Linked DNA regions of Alloacidobacterium dinghuense. The protein of the gene in region 2 binds, or shares a complex with, the protein of the main gene of each other region. Links are inferred from orthologs where the notes say so. Each region holds a gene or a part of one and is shown on either strand. Other genes may lie near its edges.

What was found. The genes of interacting proteins can lie anywhere in the genome.
Region 1: the proteins of dnaX (region 2) and dnaN are in contact, whole or in part, in a cryo-EM structure (PDB 8GIZ), measured with the Escherichia coli proteins. The link is inferred for Alloacidobacterium dinghuense from one-to-one orthologs.

The regions. Positions count from the first base shown.
Region 1 is NZ_CP060394.1:5,130,316-5,136,178, reverse strand. Bases 335-3,183 are described here. They hold dnaN (DNA polymerase III subunit beta), read right to left. Parts: upstream 2,420-3,183; coding sequence 1,250-2,419; downstream 335-1,249. Other genes in these bases: H7849_RS21420 (prolyl oligopeptidase family serine peptidase), read right to left, coding at 2,997-3,183; H7849_RS21430 (sensor domain-containing diguanylate cyclase), read right to left, coding at 335-1,166. In the rest of the region: more of H7849_RS21430, read right to left, coding at 135-334; more of H7849_RS21420, read right to left, coding at 3,184-4,142; H7849_RS21415 (GlsB/YeaQ/YmgE family stress response membrane protein), read right to left, coding at 4,383-4,637; chromosomal replication initiator protein DnaA, read right to left, coding at 4,774-5,863. UniProt on the Escherichia coli protein: Confers DNA tethering and processivity to DNA polymerases and other proteins. Acts as a clamp, forming a ring around DNA (a reaction catalyzed by the clamp-loading complex) which diffuses in an ATP-independent manner freely and bidirectionally along dsDNA.
Region 2 is NZ_CP060394.1:812,541-820,409, forward strand. Bases 2,861-5,815 are described here. They hold dnaX (DNA polymerase III subunit gamma/tau), read right to left. Parts: upstream 5,343-5,815; coding sequence 3,378-5,342; downstream 2,861-3,377. Other genes in these bases: H7849_RS03375 (YbaB/EbfC family nucleoid-associated protein), read right to left, coding at 2,890-3,219; H7849_RS03385 (hypothetical protein), read left to right, coding at 5,538-5,771. Also shown: recombination mediator RecR, read right to left, coding at 1-16; H7849_RS03360 (hypothetical protein), read left to right, coding at 187-813; H7849_RS03365 (MerR family transcriptional regulator), read right to left, coding at 884-1,693; H7849_RS03370 (MBL fold metallo-hydrolase), read right to left, coding at 1,771-2,751; H7849_RS03390 (carboxypeptidase-like regulatory domain-containing protein), read right to left, coding at 5,867-7,159; H7849_RS03395 (hypothetical protein), read right to left, coding at 7,265-7,555; H7849_RS03400 (cytochrome c-type biogenesis protein CcmH), read right to left, coding at 7,552-7,869. UniProt on the Escherichia coli protein: Part of the beta sliding clamp loading complex, which hydrolyzes ATP to load the beta clamp onto primed DNA to form the DNA replication pre-initiation complex.

The DNA of each region.
Region 1 (5,863 bases), 4.3 Mb from region 2 along the record:
TTCGTTTCCCGAGGAAAAGTGATTCCCTTTTCTTCCCTCAAAATAAATTGGAATTTTGTGCGCTAAAAGCCCAGTTTTGCCAGTCCCAAACTATTCACATCTACTAAGCGCGAGACATATCCTGCGTCTTTCCTTCACAGAAGAATAGGGGCGCGTAGGTCAGGCGGGGTAAGGCGCGCTACCAGCGGGCTTTCGTTGAAAACGCAGAGGCTATTGCGGCCTGTGTCTTTCACGGTGTACATGGCGGTGTCTGCGTTGCGGAGGAGTTCTTCGGGGGTGCGGCCGCCCTCCGGAAAAATAGAGATGCCGATGCTAAGAGTAAGGCTGACTTCCCGACCGCTAATCGCCATGGGCTGGGAGGCGTTGCGCATAATTTGCTGAGCGCAGTGCTCAACGTTTTCCGTAGTGCGGAATTCGGGCATCACGATGACGAACTCGTCTCCACCCATACGCGCCACGGTATCAGACTCGCGCACAGACGATAATAGGCGCTGACCGACGGTCGCAAGGAGGACGTCGCCGTCGGCGTGGCCGAGCGAGTCATTGATCTGTTTGAAGTAATCGATGTCAACGAGGAAGATGGCAACCTTTTGGTCGTGATTCTGCGCACGGAGGATCGCCAAGCGGAGACGCTCGTGGAGCAGCATACGGTTGGCGAGGCCAGTCAGGTGGTCGTGATGCGCGAGATAGTTGACGTGATCGGAGCGCCGGCGGTGCTCGGTGACGTCGCGGCTGGTGATGGCGATGCCAGTGCCAAGCCGGACGACCTGGACGTTGAGCCAGGTACCTTTGATCATCTCGTCGTCGATGAATACTTCGCAGGTATAAGGAATGCCGGTGCGGACGACTTCACGGTATTTGTGGATGAGGCCGGATTTGATCATGAACGGCCGAACTTCGGTGAGGATTTTGCCGTAAAGGGCTTCGCGGGGTACGCCGAGCCGCCGCTCAGCGTTAGGGTTGATGTAGCTGAAGCTGAAGTCGACAATGGCTCCCGTTGCATCGGGGATACTGTCGAATATGTAGAAGTCGTCCAGAGTGCACTCTGCCGCGGCGAAGAACCGGTCGTGATCCGTTGCACCGGATCTGTTGGCCGTCAGAAGGTGTCTAGGACGAAAAGCGTTGAAAAAAGCGAGGGTCTGACCCCAGCAACGTTTCGCGCGCATATTCAGAATTTCGGCTCGGTCGACCCAAGGCAAGACGGGAAATTGAGAACTATCATATCATTGCCGCCCGAATACGGCGATGATCAGATGCGCATGGGCATGATGATATAGCGATATTTGTAGTCATCCGCGCCATCTTCAGGGCGCATCTGCCCAGCTGATTGCGCGTCCTTGAACTCCAACCGAACCTCGCCGGCATTTCCCGTCGCCTTTAGAAAGTCCAAGAGATAGGCGGAATTGAATCCGACTACGATCGCGTCGAAATTGTAAGGAGTCTCAATCACGTCTTCCGATTCGCCTGAATCCGTCGATGAAGACGAAATCTTGAGCTCATTTTGCTCGATACGAATCTTGATTGCCCCCGAGCGCTCATCGGCAAATTGCGCCACACGCTGAATCGAGGCGTTTAAATCTTCGCTCCGTACGACGACGAACTTGTTGTTGTCGCGAGGCATCACAGCCTCATAATTCGGGAACTGGCCTGTCAACTTACGACTGGTCAGCGTGCGGTGGCCGATGCGGAAGAAGAGCGTTTGATCATCATCAGCAAACTCGAGATACTCTTCGTCGCTGTTGGCCAGCAACGACTGAAGTTCAGCCAGCGCCTTACGTGGAATCAGCGTCTTCTTCTCTCCACTGATATTCGAAAGACTCTCGCCCGACTTTTCAATGTGCGCGAGACGGTGACCGTCGGTGGCCACCATTGTCAGGCTTTCGGCCTTGAAAACCAGAAGGGCACCGTTCAACGTGTACCGTGATTCCTCGTTCGATATGGCGAATATCGTCTTCGAGATCAGATTCTTTAACGAGGAGGTGGGTATCTTCGTGACGCTGCTTTCCGGAAACTCCGGCACTTGGGGAAAGTTGGCGCGCGCCATTCCAACCATCTTCGTATTCGAACGCCCGGCGCGGATCTGAACCCAGTGGTTTTCGAGCAGCTTAATGGAAATGTCTCCATCACCGAGCAACTTGATGTAGTCATAGAGCTTGCGAGCCGGAATTGTGCACGCACCGGGCTTCTTGACCTTCGCCGGGCATGAAGTCTTCATGCTCTGGTCTAGATCCGTACCGGTAATAATCAGCTTGTCATCCGCAGCTTCAATCAAAAAGTTCGAAAGAATGGGAATCGTCGTTTTGCGTTCAACCACGCTCTGGGTAGCCGTTAGCTCGCGCAGCAATTCCTGCCGGCTCACGCTGATTTCCATGGCGCTTTGCGCCGTTTGTTTTTCCTGCTCTACGCCTACGCCAGGCATACTCTGCCCCCTTTAGGGATTTGCCACACTTTACACCACCGCGCGCAAAAGAAAGAAGCGCGAAGCCCGATGGAATTCATTCTAGTGAGAAAACCTCACCTTGTGCTTGCGGAAAACGTGGCAGGTGAGTGGGAAATTTTGCAAAGGGTAACAGGCAAGCCGGGGAAGAGCGCGAAGTGGAGCGGACTGGCGCGACGAATTCTGCTTCTATATGAAGTATTAAAGAATAGATAGTAGCCGTAGCAGATCAATGCGGAAAAGTGGAAAGCTCGCCCAAAATCTCTATCAGCGCTCCTTCCGAGCCGTACACGTTTTAGAAAAGTAGGGCTCTTAAAAACGAAAACTTTGGAAGATGCGCCCAAAAGCTTCCCAAACGCACCGCGTTCTCCGCATCGTGCACAGGTCCACATCAAAAGCTCGTGTGGAAAAACTCAATGCTAGGGTGGAAAGCACGTTTTCAGGCAGGAATAGAGCACCTCTGGCGATAGTGGGAAATCCACTAGATGCTTCTTACCCGAAGAATCCACAGCGATGCCGCTGTTCTCGGCTTGGGAATGGAAATCGGTTTGGCAGTTGGCTAGCGCTGCGCGGAAGTTGAGCGTCGCGGGGTAACCAGCGGCCAGAATTCCTCGTGCCGGTCGTCGTGGTAAATGAGTCCGCGGACCTGGCCAGAGGCATCCTTCTGGAAGATGAGCCGCGTTGGACTTCCGGAAATGTAAAAGAAGGTGGTCGGATTCTCGGGCAAAAGTTCGTTACTTTCACCTACGCGACTCCTGGCGTAAAGAGAATCGCCCTGTCGGTAGACTGTGGTCTGGATAATCCCCTGATCCTCGTATTGGCCGACGTAGGCATCATAGATGGAAGGGTTAACCTTGGCAGGCACCGGATGCACCGGAACAAGAAAGTATTCGGCTGCAGGTTGGAGCGTAGGAATCTGGCTTAGAGTGTGTGAGAGCAGCCACCGAGGCAGGTCTGGGTTGGCATAGGCCTTGTCCCAAGCGTTATGGCGAACGCCAGCATACTCCCAGAAGCGCACCTCACCATTGTCCGATTTGAGCGCTTCGTACATGAGCGCAGCTTGTTTTGGTATAACGACAGGATCTTCGGCTCCATGGAAAATCCACACCGGTGTCCTACCTACCGCGCGCGCGTATTCCTGCGGCAGATCGGTGTTATGCCAGCGCTCAGGAGCGTAGGACCAGAAAACTCCACCACAGATCGGGACGACGGCCGCAAAGGTATGAGGCCAGTTCTTGGCGATTTCCCAGGTTCCATATCCGCCCAAAGAAAGTCCAGTCACATAGAGTCGCTCCGGGTCTCCGTGAAACTCCTTCACGCTGGCGCGGAGTGCCGCCATGGCCATCTGCATCATGTCTGGATCGGTCCAGTGATGGTGCTGGAAAGGTACCTGCGGCATAACAACCACAAATGGCCATCGCTCTGGATGAGAGCGGATGGCTGAAGGCAGTCCGATCTGCGTTTGATCTATCCCATCCACTCCACGCTCACCAGAGCCGTGCAGGAAGAGAATGACTGGCCAACGCTGGTGCTCATTCCATGTTTCCGGAAGATAGACCTGGTATTTACGCGTCGTGCCTTGCAGGCTGAGGGTACGGTTGAGAAACCCCGTGTCCTGGTGACGGGCAGAGGCAGGCAAGGCGAGTAGAGCAGCAAAACACAGGAGGAAGAAGTGACGCAAACCCATTACCGGAGAGGATAGCAAGCGACATCCTTAAATGCGCAGAAAATCGTCGCTGGGCGGCCCTACGCGAGAAAAAATGAATTAGTGCAGAAGAAGATCATCCCGCAAGCGACCTACCAGAAGACTGCTGGGATGATCATCGCGAAACAGTCAAAGTGAAGGCGCTCGATTGGTTTCTTCAAGGAACATTAGTTCAGGTCCTGCACAGAGCGCGTCGAGACGGAGGATCAGGAGTTGTCTTCGATGCGTTCTTATGCTGTATCAAGCTTTTTTGCTGGAGATGAGTCTTATCAGAAACGTCAAAATCACCGCACCCAGCACCGCGATGACGATGGTGTAAATCATTCCGCCCCGGCCCGTAAATCCAAGAGCGCGCATGATAAAGCCACCAATGATCGCGCCTACGATGCCGACAATAATGTCCATCACCGGACCATAGCCGCTTCCCTTCATCAACTTGCCAGTGATCCAGCCAGCGATCAGACCGACAATGATCCACCAGAGAATAGAAAGCATGAAAATCTCCTTTCCTCTGAACGCGTAGATGACCTTACCGCCGTCTGAACCTGCATCTGTGTAAAGCGCAGGTACGTTAGCGCAAGGAGAAGGAGTTTTCAAGCAATAATAAATTGTTACACTAAGCCTAATTTAATCAGCTATTTAATGTTTCCTGAAGTTTATTGATCATGCGATTCAGGTCTTTGTCTGAACGCCGTTGTTCTTCAATTTTCGCAATGGAGTGCATCACGGTCGTGTGGTGTTTACCACCAAATTGACGACCGATCTCCGGTAAAGAAGCCTCTGTCATCGTTTTTGCCAGGAACATCGCAATCTGACGAGGTACGACGACAGCACGCGAATTGTTCTTTTGCTTCAACTCCGTTACACGCATGCCAAATTGCTCAGCCACAGCACGCTGAATTGCCTCAATCGTAATCTTGCGTACCTGTGTATCGATAAACTGCTTGAGGCATTGTTGGGCCGCCGGCAAAGTAATTTCGACTCCGCTCATGCTGCACCATGCAAAGAGCCGTGTAAGCGCTCCCTCGAGCTCACGGACATTCGTTCTGACATTGGATGCAACGAAAAGTGCCACATCAACAGGCAGAACCATATGGTCGTTTTCTGCCTTCTTCTGCAGGATGGCGACCTTTGTTTCTAGATCCGGCGGCTGGATGTCGGCAATCAGTCCCCACTCGAAGCGGGAGCGCAGGCGGTCTTCAATTTCGGCCAGTTCCTTGGGAGGACGATCGGAAGCGATAACAATCTGCTTCATGTTCTCGTGCAGCGCATTGAAGGTATGGAAGAACTCTTCCTGCGTGCGTTCCTTCTGCGCGAGGAACTGGATATCGTCGATAAGCAACAGGTCGACTGTCCGGAACTTGTCGCGGAAGCTGGTCATCTTGTCGTAGCGGAGCGAGTTGATCATCTCGTTGGTGAACTTTTCACTCGAGACATAGCAGATGGATGTCTGTGGCTCGCGACGTTTCACTTCATGACCAATTGCATGCATCAGGTGCGTCTTGCCCATGCCCACGCCACCGTACAGGAAGAGCGGGTTGTATGCCTTTGACGGACGTTCGGCCACGGCCTCGGCCGCGGCGCGCGCAAACTGGTTGCCTGCGCCAATGACGAAAGCATCGAAGGTGTAGCGCGGATTGAGTTGCGCCGCAGACGACCAGTCAAAGCGGCCCTGCTGTGGCGCACCGGCTGTCCGTGCTACGCCACGCGCGCCGTCACGA
Region 2 (7,869 bases):
CTGCAAAACGTGACAAAGCGATACCTCTTCGCTGTTTTAGCAGGATTCGGCACGCTCCGCCACGTTCGCTGAAAGGAGAGTCCGCGATATACGGTTGTGCGCACTTCGCGAGCTAATTCCGTTGACTTAGTCATGCAACGCCATCGAAAATGCTCTGGGAACAAACAAAACAAAATGAGAAATCACTTGAAAAGTTCAATAGCGTTATCTTTTTGCCTGCTCTTCGGTTTAGCGCAGTCCCATCCATCCTTCGGCCAGCAGGACGCCTCCAGCAAAGCGAAGCAGGCTGTACTTGCGGAGTTGACCAGCAAACTCGACACGAAATCAGCCAAAGCCGGTGATGCGATAACCGCAAAAACCATCGCGGACATAAAAATGAACGACGGCTCGACGCTTCCCAAAGGATCGAAACTGTCCGGAAAGGTGACTCAGGTTGAATCGAAGGCTGCGGGAAACGGAACAGCATCCGTTTCTGTTCTCTTTGATCGGTTGATGACGAAAGATGGCCAGTCGAAACCGATTCAGGGAGTTCTGGTCGCAATCGCGCCACGTCCCTCAGTATCCGATCAAATAGCCTCATCCGGTTCTCTGCCGCAGGCGTCGACACGCGGCGTGGCGTCTACGGCTGTAGCAACTGGAGCGGGCCTGAATGCGAACGAAGAACGCGGCGAAAACTCGTCTATGCCATCGGGAAGCTCAGTAAAAGGGGTTCAGCTTGACACCAAGCTGGCAGCAGACGGTTCGGCTGTCCTGCATTCCCAGAAGGATATCCATCTTGAGAGCGGAATGAAAATCGAAGTTGGCCTTATGTGAAGGCCAACCTCGAAATGATTACTGAAGCCTGAATCTTTGCGGCGTCGGACCTGCGTTGCCACGTCCAAGGTCAGGCGGCCTTTTCCACTGGGATTTGAATCTCGGTCACGTACGACTCGTCATCCTGCCGCACAGGCGCTGTGCAGTAGTGGTACAGCTCGCGGAAAGGCCCTGCCAGCCGGTAATGGTTCTCTTCCACCCATCGCAGCAGATTCTGATAGGCCTGATCCAGGCGGTTATAGGCACCGTGATGCATGTAGCTCGCGACCCTGGTACTGCCGAGCTGATACATCTGCGTCGTTCCATGTGCTGGCAGGGGCTGTTTCAGCAGGAAGCCAGCTTCGCCATCCACGTCTTTTTCTTTGTGTTCCAGGTCATGCCAAATCGCCACAGGCATGCCCAGCTCGCACCCGCCACCAATCTGGCTGATGACTTTGGGGTAAAGCATTCCGATAGATGGATAATTGGGAATCACTTCCCGCAGCGACACGATCCACTGCGGCTCCACTTCTTTGATCACCACATCTGCGCTCATCATCGACTCCTGTTCCATGAATTTGATCAGTGTCTCCAATCGGGCGAGTCGTTCCTGCTCTTCGAATACGCGTGCCTCCTGCTCCGCGCGACGCAGAGCCACCATGCCGCGAAGCTCCTGCGGCGTGATGGTTCCTTCGAGCGTCCTGCCGATCTGCTCCAGCGAAAAACCCAGGTCTTTCAGAGCCAGGATTCTGTGCAGACGCGGCAGTTGCTGAGCGGAGTAATACCGGTAGCCGGTCCAGTTGTCCACGTGAGCTGGCCGCAGCAATCCGGTCTCGTCGTAGTACCGGAGCGTTTTGACCGAAATGTGCGTAAGTGCGGAAAACTCGCCGATCTTGAACACAGGTCAGTTCTAAGGTCTCCAGTTACTGGAGAGTCAATAGGGATTTCTTGCGAATCGCAAAAATCTCGCGATGCAAACTACAGCGTGCTGTACACCAGCTCTACAAACTGATCCGGCTTCAGCGAACCCTTGCCCCAGGCCGCATCAAAGTCCGATGTTGGTTTCGCCGCAATCACCTGATCGAGCGATTGTCCGCTGCTCTTCAGCTTTTCCACTTTGGTAGCGATGGCGGCGAGCATATCCCGATATTTTTGCAGCGCATCTTTATCGCCCAGCGGGCCATGCCCCGGGACAATCTTCGTTTTGTCGTCTGCGACAGCGAGGCAGGCGTCCGCGCCGCGAATCATTCCATTGATCGTGCCGCCCGTACTCGCGTCAATGAACGGGTAAACGCCGTTGAAGAAAACATCGCCACAATGAAGGACGTTCCCGCCGGCAAAGTGAATGTAAATATCCGTATCCGTGTGCGCATCCGGCATATTGACAAGGTCCAACTCGTCATTGTTGATGAAAATCTTTTCTTTATCGATAAATGTTTGCTGCGGCAAGGCGCTGGTGGGCGAGGGCTGAAGTTTCAGATGAAAAAACGCAATCTCCTGCGCGGTTGCAAGTCGATTGCGCGTATTTTCCTGCGCCATGATGAAGGCTCCCATGTCGTCATGCAGGGCTGCGTTGCCATCTGTGTGATCGAAGTGCCAATGCGTATTGATCAGCAGCTTCATGGGATGAGGAGCGAGTTGCCGCAGCGTATCTTTCAGTCGCGAAGCCGCTGTAGCCGCGCTTGAATCGATCAGCACCTTCCCATCCGGCCCCGTCTGTGCCACCATGTTCCCGCCCACGCCTTGCAATAAAAACAGCGTGTCCCGCAACTTCGTCACCTGGATCGGCGTCGTAGCTCCGGCAGTCCGAAACTGCTGCAGTCTGTCGGGCGCAGGAGCGGCTGGCTGCGCTGGCTGCCCGCTCTGCGCCTGAGTGGAGTACGCAAACAGTCGTGGAGCAAATGCCACTCCCGCCCCGAACCACGCTGCCTGCTTCAGAAAACTTCTTCGCGTCTGCATACAGTTTTCTTTCAACGGTATTGTTATCCTGCGCGGAGCGCGAATCATGCCCCCGCATGCGCACCTGCTCGCCAGTATGGAATGCGCGCAATCGATCCGCCTGTTCTTCTATGCACACATGAAGGCGAATCTCAAACTCTAGAACAAACCAGGAGGCAGATTCAACCCGCCCAGCATCGCCGAAGCGCTCGACTTGATGGCTTCATCCGCTCGCCGCCCGGCTTCATTGAAGGCCGCCGCAATCAGGTCTTCCAGCATCTCCACATCCGCCGCGTTGCCGCTGAGGCTGGCAACAGCGTTGGGGTCAATCGTCACCTTCAGTACCTGCTTCTGCCCGTTCATCTTCACTGTTACTGCGCCGCCACCAGAGGAAGCCTCGACGATAGTCTGCCCAAGCTTCTCCTGCATCTGTTCCTGCATCTGCTTAGCCTGAGCCAGCATTTCCTGCATCTTCAATGGATTAAACATTCCCAAACCTCAACTGATCTCATCCTAAGCGAGCCATACCCGGAGAACCGAATGCCTGCCGTGGGAACTTGCGGTGTACGAAAAAAGTGCCCGATAGTTGGCATAGAGCAGGGTGTGGGGACAACATCATCTCAATCAAAGCGCCACTCAGAAACAACCTACTTTTTATCCCGCAAATCCAGAACACTGCGCACTTCACCCGCAAACAGATCCATAGCCTGCTTCACCAGCGGATTATCGAGCGCCGCAGCCTGCACAGATCCGCTAGCCGCCACCCGTGGCTTTGCATTCGTATTGGCAGCGCCATTTTCTCCCGGAACCACAACCAGCTTCTGAGATACGCCGAGGGCCCGCAAGGCATTCTTGACGATCTTTTCCGCCTCGATATTCATGGTCAGTTCGAGCATCATCTTTTTGATGCGAGCCTCGACGCGGATCGTGTCTCCCTCGATGCTCCAATTGCCATCCGCGAGCAACACCGATGCCGTGTTATGCTCCTTGTCATCGAGAGCCGCACAAACCGCCTCACGTATCCGGTCCAGATCGAGCGCATCATCACCCTGTGGTTCAGCCTTTGCCTCCACGACAGGTTCAGCAGCCAACGCCAGGGCGCCTGCAGTCGCCTCTAGGGGAGGCTCAGCCGCGACCGACATCGGAGCCTTTGCAGTAGCCGTCTCCACCGATCGCGAAGCCGCTTCCAGCGGAGTCAGCGCCCGCGGAGCAGCAGCAACCGGCTCAACGGCCATTTCGATCGATGGAGCTTCCGTTGTTTCGCTTGAAGCCTTCCGGTTCCGGTCCGCCTCAAACGGCGAAAAAGCCGGTTTCGCAGCCTCCGCAGCGCGCACCGGCGCAACCGGCCGCGGCGCGGAGGAAGTAGGAGCCGCACTCGCAGCAGAGGAAGATGGAGCGGACTTCGGCAGAGCGCCGCCGCCACTGCTTAGCTTTGTCCCAGTCGGCAACTGGCTCAGGAACTCCTCAACCGGAAGCAACCGCTGCAGGTGCACCAACTTGACCAGCCCAAGCTCCAGGTGGAATCGCTGTTCCTGCCGATAATTCAACTCATCAAAGGTTCGCAGCATCACCTGGAGAAAGCGCGTCAGGTCTTCTTCGGAGAACAGCACTGCCGACCGCGCCGCGCGCGCCCGCTCATCAGCCGAAACCTGCAGCAGATCTGAGCCTTCGCCCGCAATCCGCACCATCAAAACATTCCGCAGATAGCGAACAAACTGCCGCGCCAACGCTGCCGGACTGTTTCCGGCGTTCAGCAGAGTATTGATCTCCTCAATCACCGCCGCTGTCTGGCTCTCGCTGATAGCTTCGAGCAGCCGCTCAAAGACGGTGTTCGGAACCGACCCCATCAGTTCACGAATCTGCTCCGCATCGAGCTTCGCCTTGCCATCCACCAGCGGGGCCGAAGCGATCGCCTGGTCCATGATCGACAATGCATCGCGCATCGACCCATCCCCGGCTTCAGCCAGCAGCGCCAGAGCCGCGTCATCGGCGGAGATGTTCTCCTGCCCGGCAATCGCCCGCAGCTGCCCCAGAATGTCGTCGAACTTCACCGCATGGAAGCTGAAGTGCTGGCACCGCGAACGGATCGTCTGGGGAAAATCTTCCGGCTGCGTCGTCGCCATCATAAAGACGACATGCTCCGGCGGCTCCTCCAGCGTCTTCAGCAGGGCATTGAAGGCCGCATCCGTAATCTGGTGCGCCTCGTCCAGAATGTAAATCTTGTACTTGTCGCGCGCCGGGCGATACCGCGCCGCATCTCGCAGCTCGCGAATCTCATCGATGCCGCGGTTGGTCGCCGCGTCAATTTCGATCACATCGACGGCATTGCCTGCCCGAATCTCGGTGCACGAATCGCAGAAGCCGCAAGGCTCCGGCGTTGGCCGCGACCCTGATTGGGTTGTCGACCCAATAGCTGTCCGGCAGTTCAGCGCCATCGCCAGAATGCGCGCAATCGTCGTCTTTCCAATGCCACGATGCCCACTGAAAATGTATCCATGCGCAATTCGCCCTTGTTCGAGAGCGTTCAAAAGCGTGCGCGTGACATGCTCCTGCCCAACTACGTCCCCAAATCGCTGCGGACGATACTTCCTAGCTAAAACTTGATACGCCATGAATGATCCGAACCCTGATTGTATCGCCTGTCGGCTTCTTGCGCAGGGGCCATCGCTCTGCACAGCTATCGCTCGGCAAATCACTCAGTTGTCCCACCCGGGGCAGCCAATGAGCGCGTTAACTTCTCAGCGATTGCAACGTTCTATTCACAATTCCCAATTATGATGGCCTTCCCCAGAGAGCAAGAGGATTCCATGACGACAGACACGCAAGAACTCGATCAGTTGCAGACTGAATACAAAACAGCGGTAGAAGCCTGGATCGCGGCCATCCGTGAGGAGGAAGCCCTGGCATCCGGAGATCATTCCATCGCTGAAGTCGATAAGTGGGAAGCCGCGCATTTCCGCGAAGAGAAAGCTCGCGACAAAGCCAAGGAAGCCAAGAGCGCCTACGAAGACGCCATTCGCGAAAAGTTCTTTGGCTTCTGATGGCCTGATTTGAGACAACCGGACAGGCAGCGGTTGATTACAGGGAACTGCTGCTAAGCCTTAAGTCTCTAAGCATTTACAAGAAGTGCCTCGGATCAGCTTAGAACTGTCTGTCGTGACAAAGCTCGCCGCAGAACCGTCTCCAGCGCTGTCTTCAGCTCGGCATACTCCGATTCGCTCAGTTTGCCCTCCAGCCGCTCCGTCTCAAGCGCAAACAACTCCTCCTTGAGCGCCGCCAGCAAATCTCCATGACCTGCCGAGGCAGGTGCCGCGACCGGCAGTGACTCAACAGCGACAGGAGCTGCGGCGGAAGCTGGCGCCACTGGCTTTGCCCGGAGCAGGAAAGCCGCTGCCACAGCCAAAACCAGAGCCAGCCCGCTCAGGATCCACCACTTGTACTTGTTCAGCGGATCAGGCGTGTCAATCGGGGCTCCCAGGCCGATTCCGGGACGAGTATCGGTTGCTGCCGCCGACGGCTGACCAGCTTCAGGCCCGGCAGCACCAGCGGCAGCGGCATCGTTTTCGCCGCCCTGCGCCTGCGACTCGCGCGGCATCGAGCCCGATCCCGAGACAGTAAAAGCTATCGCCTGTGAAGGCGAAACATTCCGCGCGAGAAAGGTCTGCGCGTTCACATCATCGTTAATCGGCTGGAAGGCCACCGATCCGCTGCCGGCAAACTTCATTGCCTTCGGCAGCATGATTGCGACGTTCTGCGTCGGCAATGAGACCTTCGGCGTGAAGTTGAAGCTGCCGTTGTAAGGCAGGTGATAGCTCACCTGGAAGCGCGTCTCCCCCGGCCGCACCGGAAAGATAAATGCATAGTAGCCCTTCTCGCCCGCCGGAACTGGGGAAGACGAAACCGGCATTCCACCCGGCCCCATCGCCGCGGAGCCCTCGATGCGGGCATCTGGCGGCAGATAGATCTCATAGGCCGTCTTGCTGAACTGCGTCATCGGTGGATTGGAGTCGTTCTTGACGAAGTAGTTCTCGATGACGTGCAGTCCCTGCTGATCCGTTTCGATGCGCATGACATCGGCCTCAGTGCTCACGCCCTCAACCTTAGGCAGCACGTCATAGATATCTACATTGACTGTCGTCGTACCTGGCCGCACAGGCTGAAAATATGTCGCCTTCTGATGATCGACGCGAATCAGGTGCATGCCATTGTCCGGCACATCAATCGAGTAGTGACCCTTGGCGTCCGTCTTGGTGCGACCGGCTTCCTGCATGCCTTGCGCGAAGGCGATCAAAACCACGTCGTCACCGCCGGCCGGCTTGTTGACGGTCTTATTCGTAACCGTTCCGGTTACAGTAGCGGCGAACGCCGAGGAACAAACCGCAACCAGCAGCGCCAAAGCGCCAAAATGCAAACGAGAAATCAATGTCATTAAGTAACTTTCCAACCGCAATTCAAAAAATCTGCTCATCTTACAAAGAAATTGTCATCCTGAGCGTAGCGAAGGATCTGCTTTTCGTCTAAGTTGCCACGATGTTTAAGACGCCCTTACACCAACAACCACTTGCCGCTCCAGCAAATCAATCTCAGCCATCACCTCAGCCGCCTCATTCTCGAGCGAAGCCCGTTGCGCCGCATAATCCTCTTCCGGATACTTCCCCGCGCGATACTCAAAGTTCAAATCGCGCAGATTGTCATACAGCACATCCTTGCGCTCGCGCAGATAATCGACCCGTGTCTTCTGCACCTGCGCTTCGACCGTGCGCTCCGGATAGAAGACGTAAGCAAAGATCGCAATCAGCAACAGTCCACACGCAATCGTGCTCAAATTTCCGTCTCCTTTCGAATCTGGTCGCGAATCCGATCAAACCCATGCACCTGCGAAGCAGCGGGCATCGGGACCGTGCGCAGCTTCCACTTCCGCACCAGCGCAATCGTGCCAACAATCCCCAGCAGCAGCACCACCGGAGGCACAAACCACGCCGCCAGATTGAACTTCGTCAGCATCGGAGCAGCCAGCACCGTCGGCCCATATTTCGACTGAAACGCCTCAAGGATCTCGGTGTCCCCCTTGCCCTGGCTCAGCGCCGTGCGCAGCTCTGCAAGTTCGCGATCCGAATCCGGACACCCGAGATGATTGCA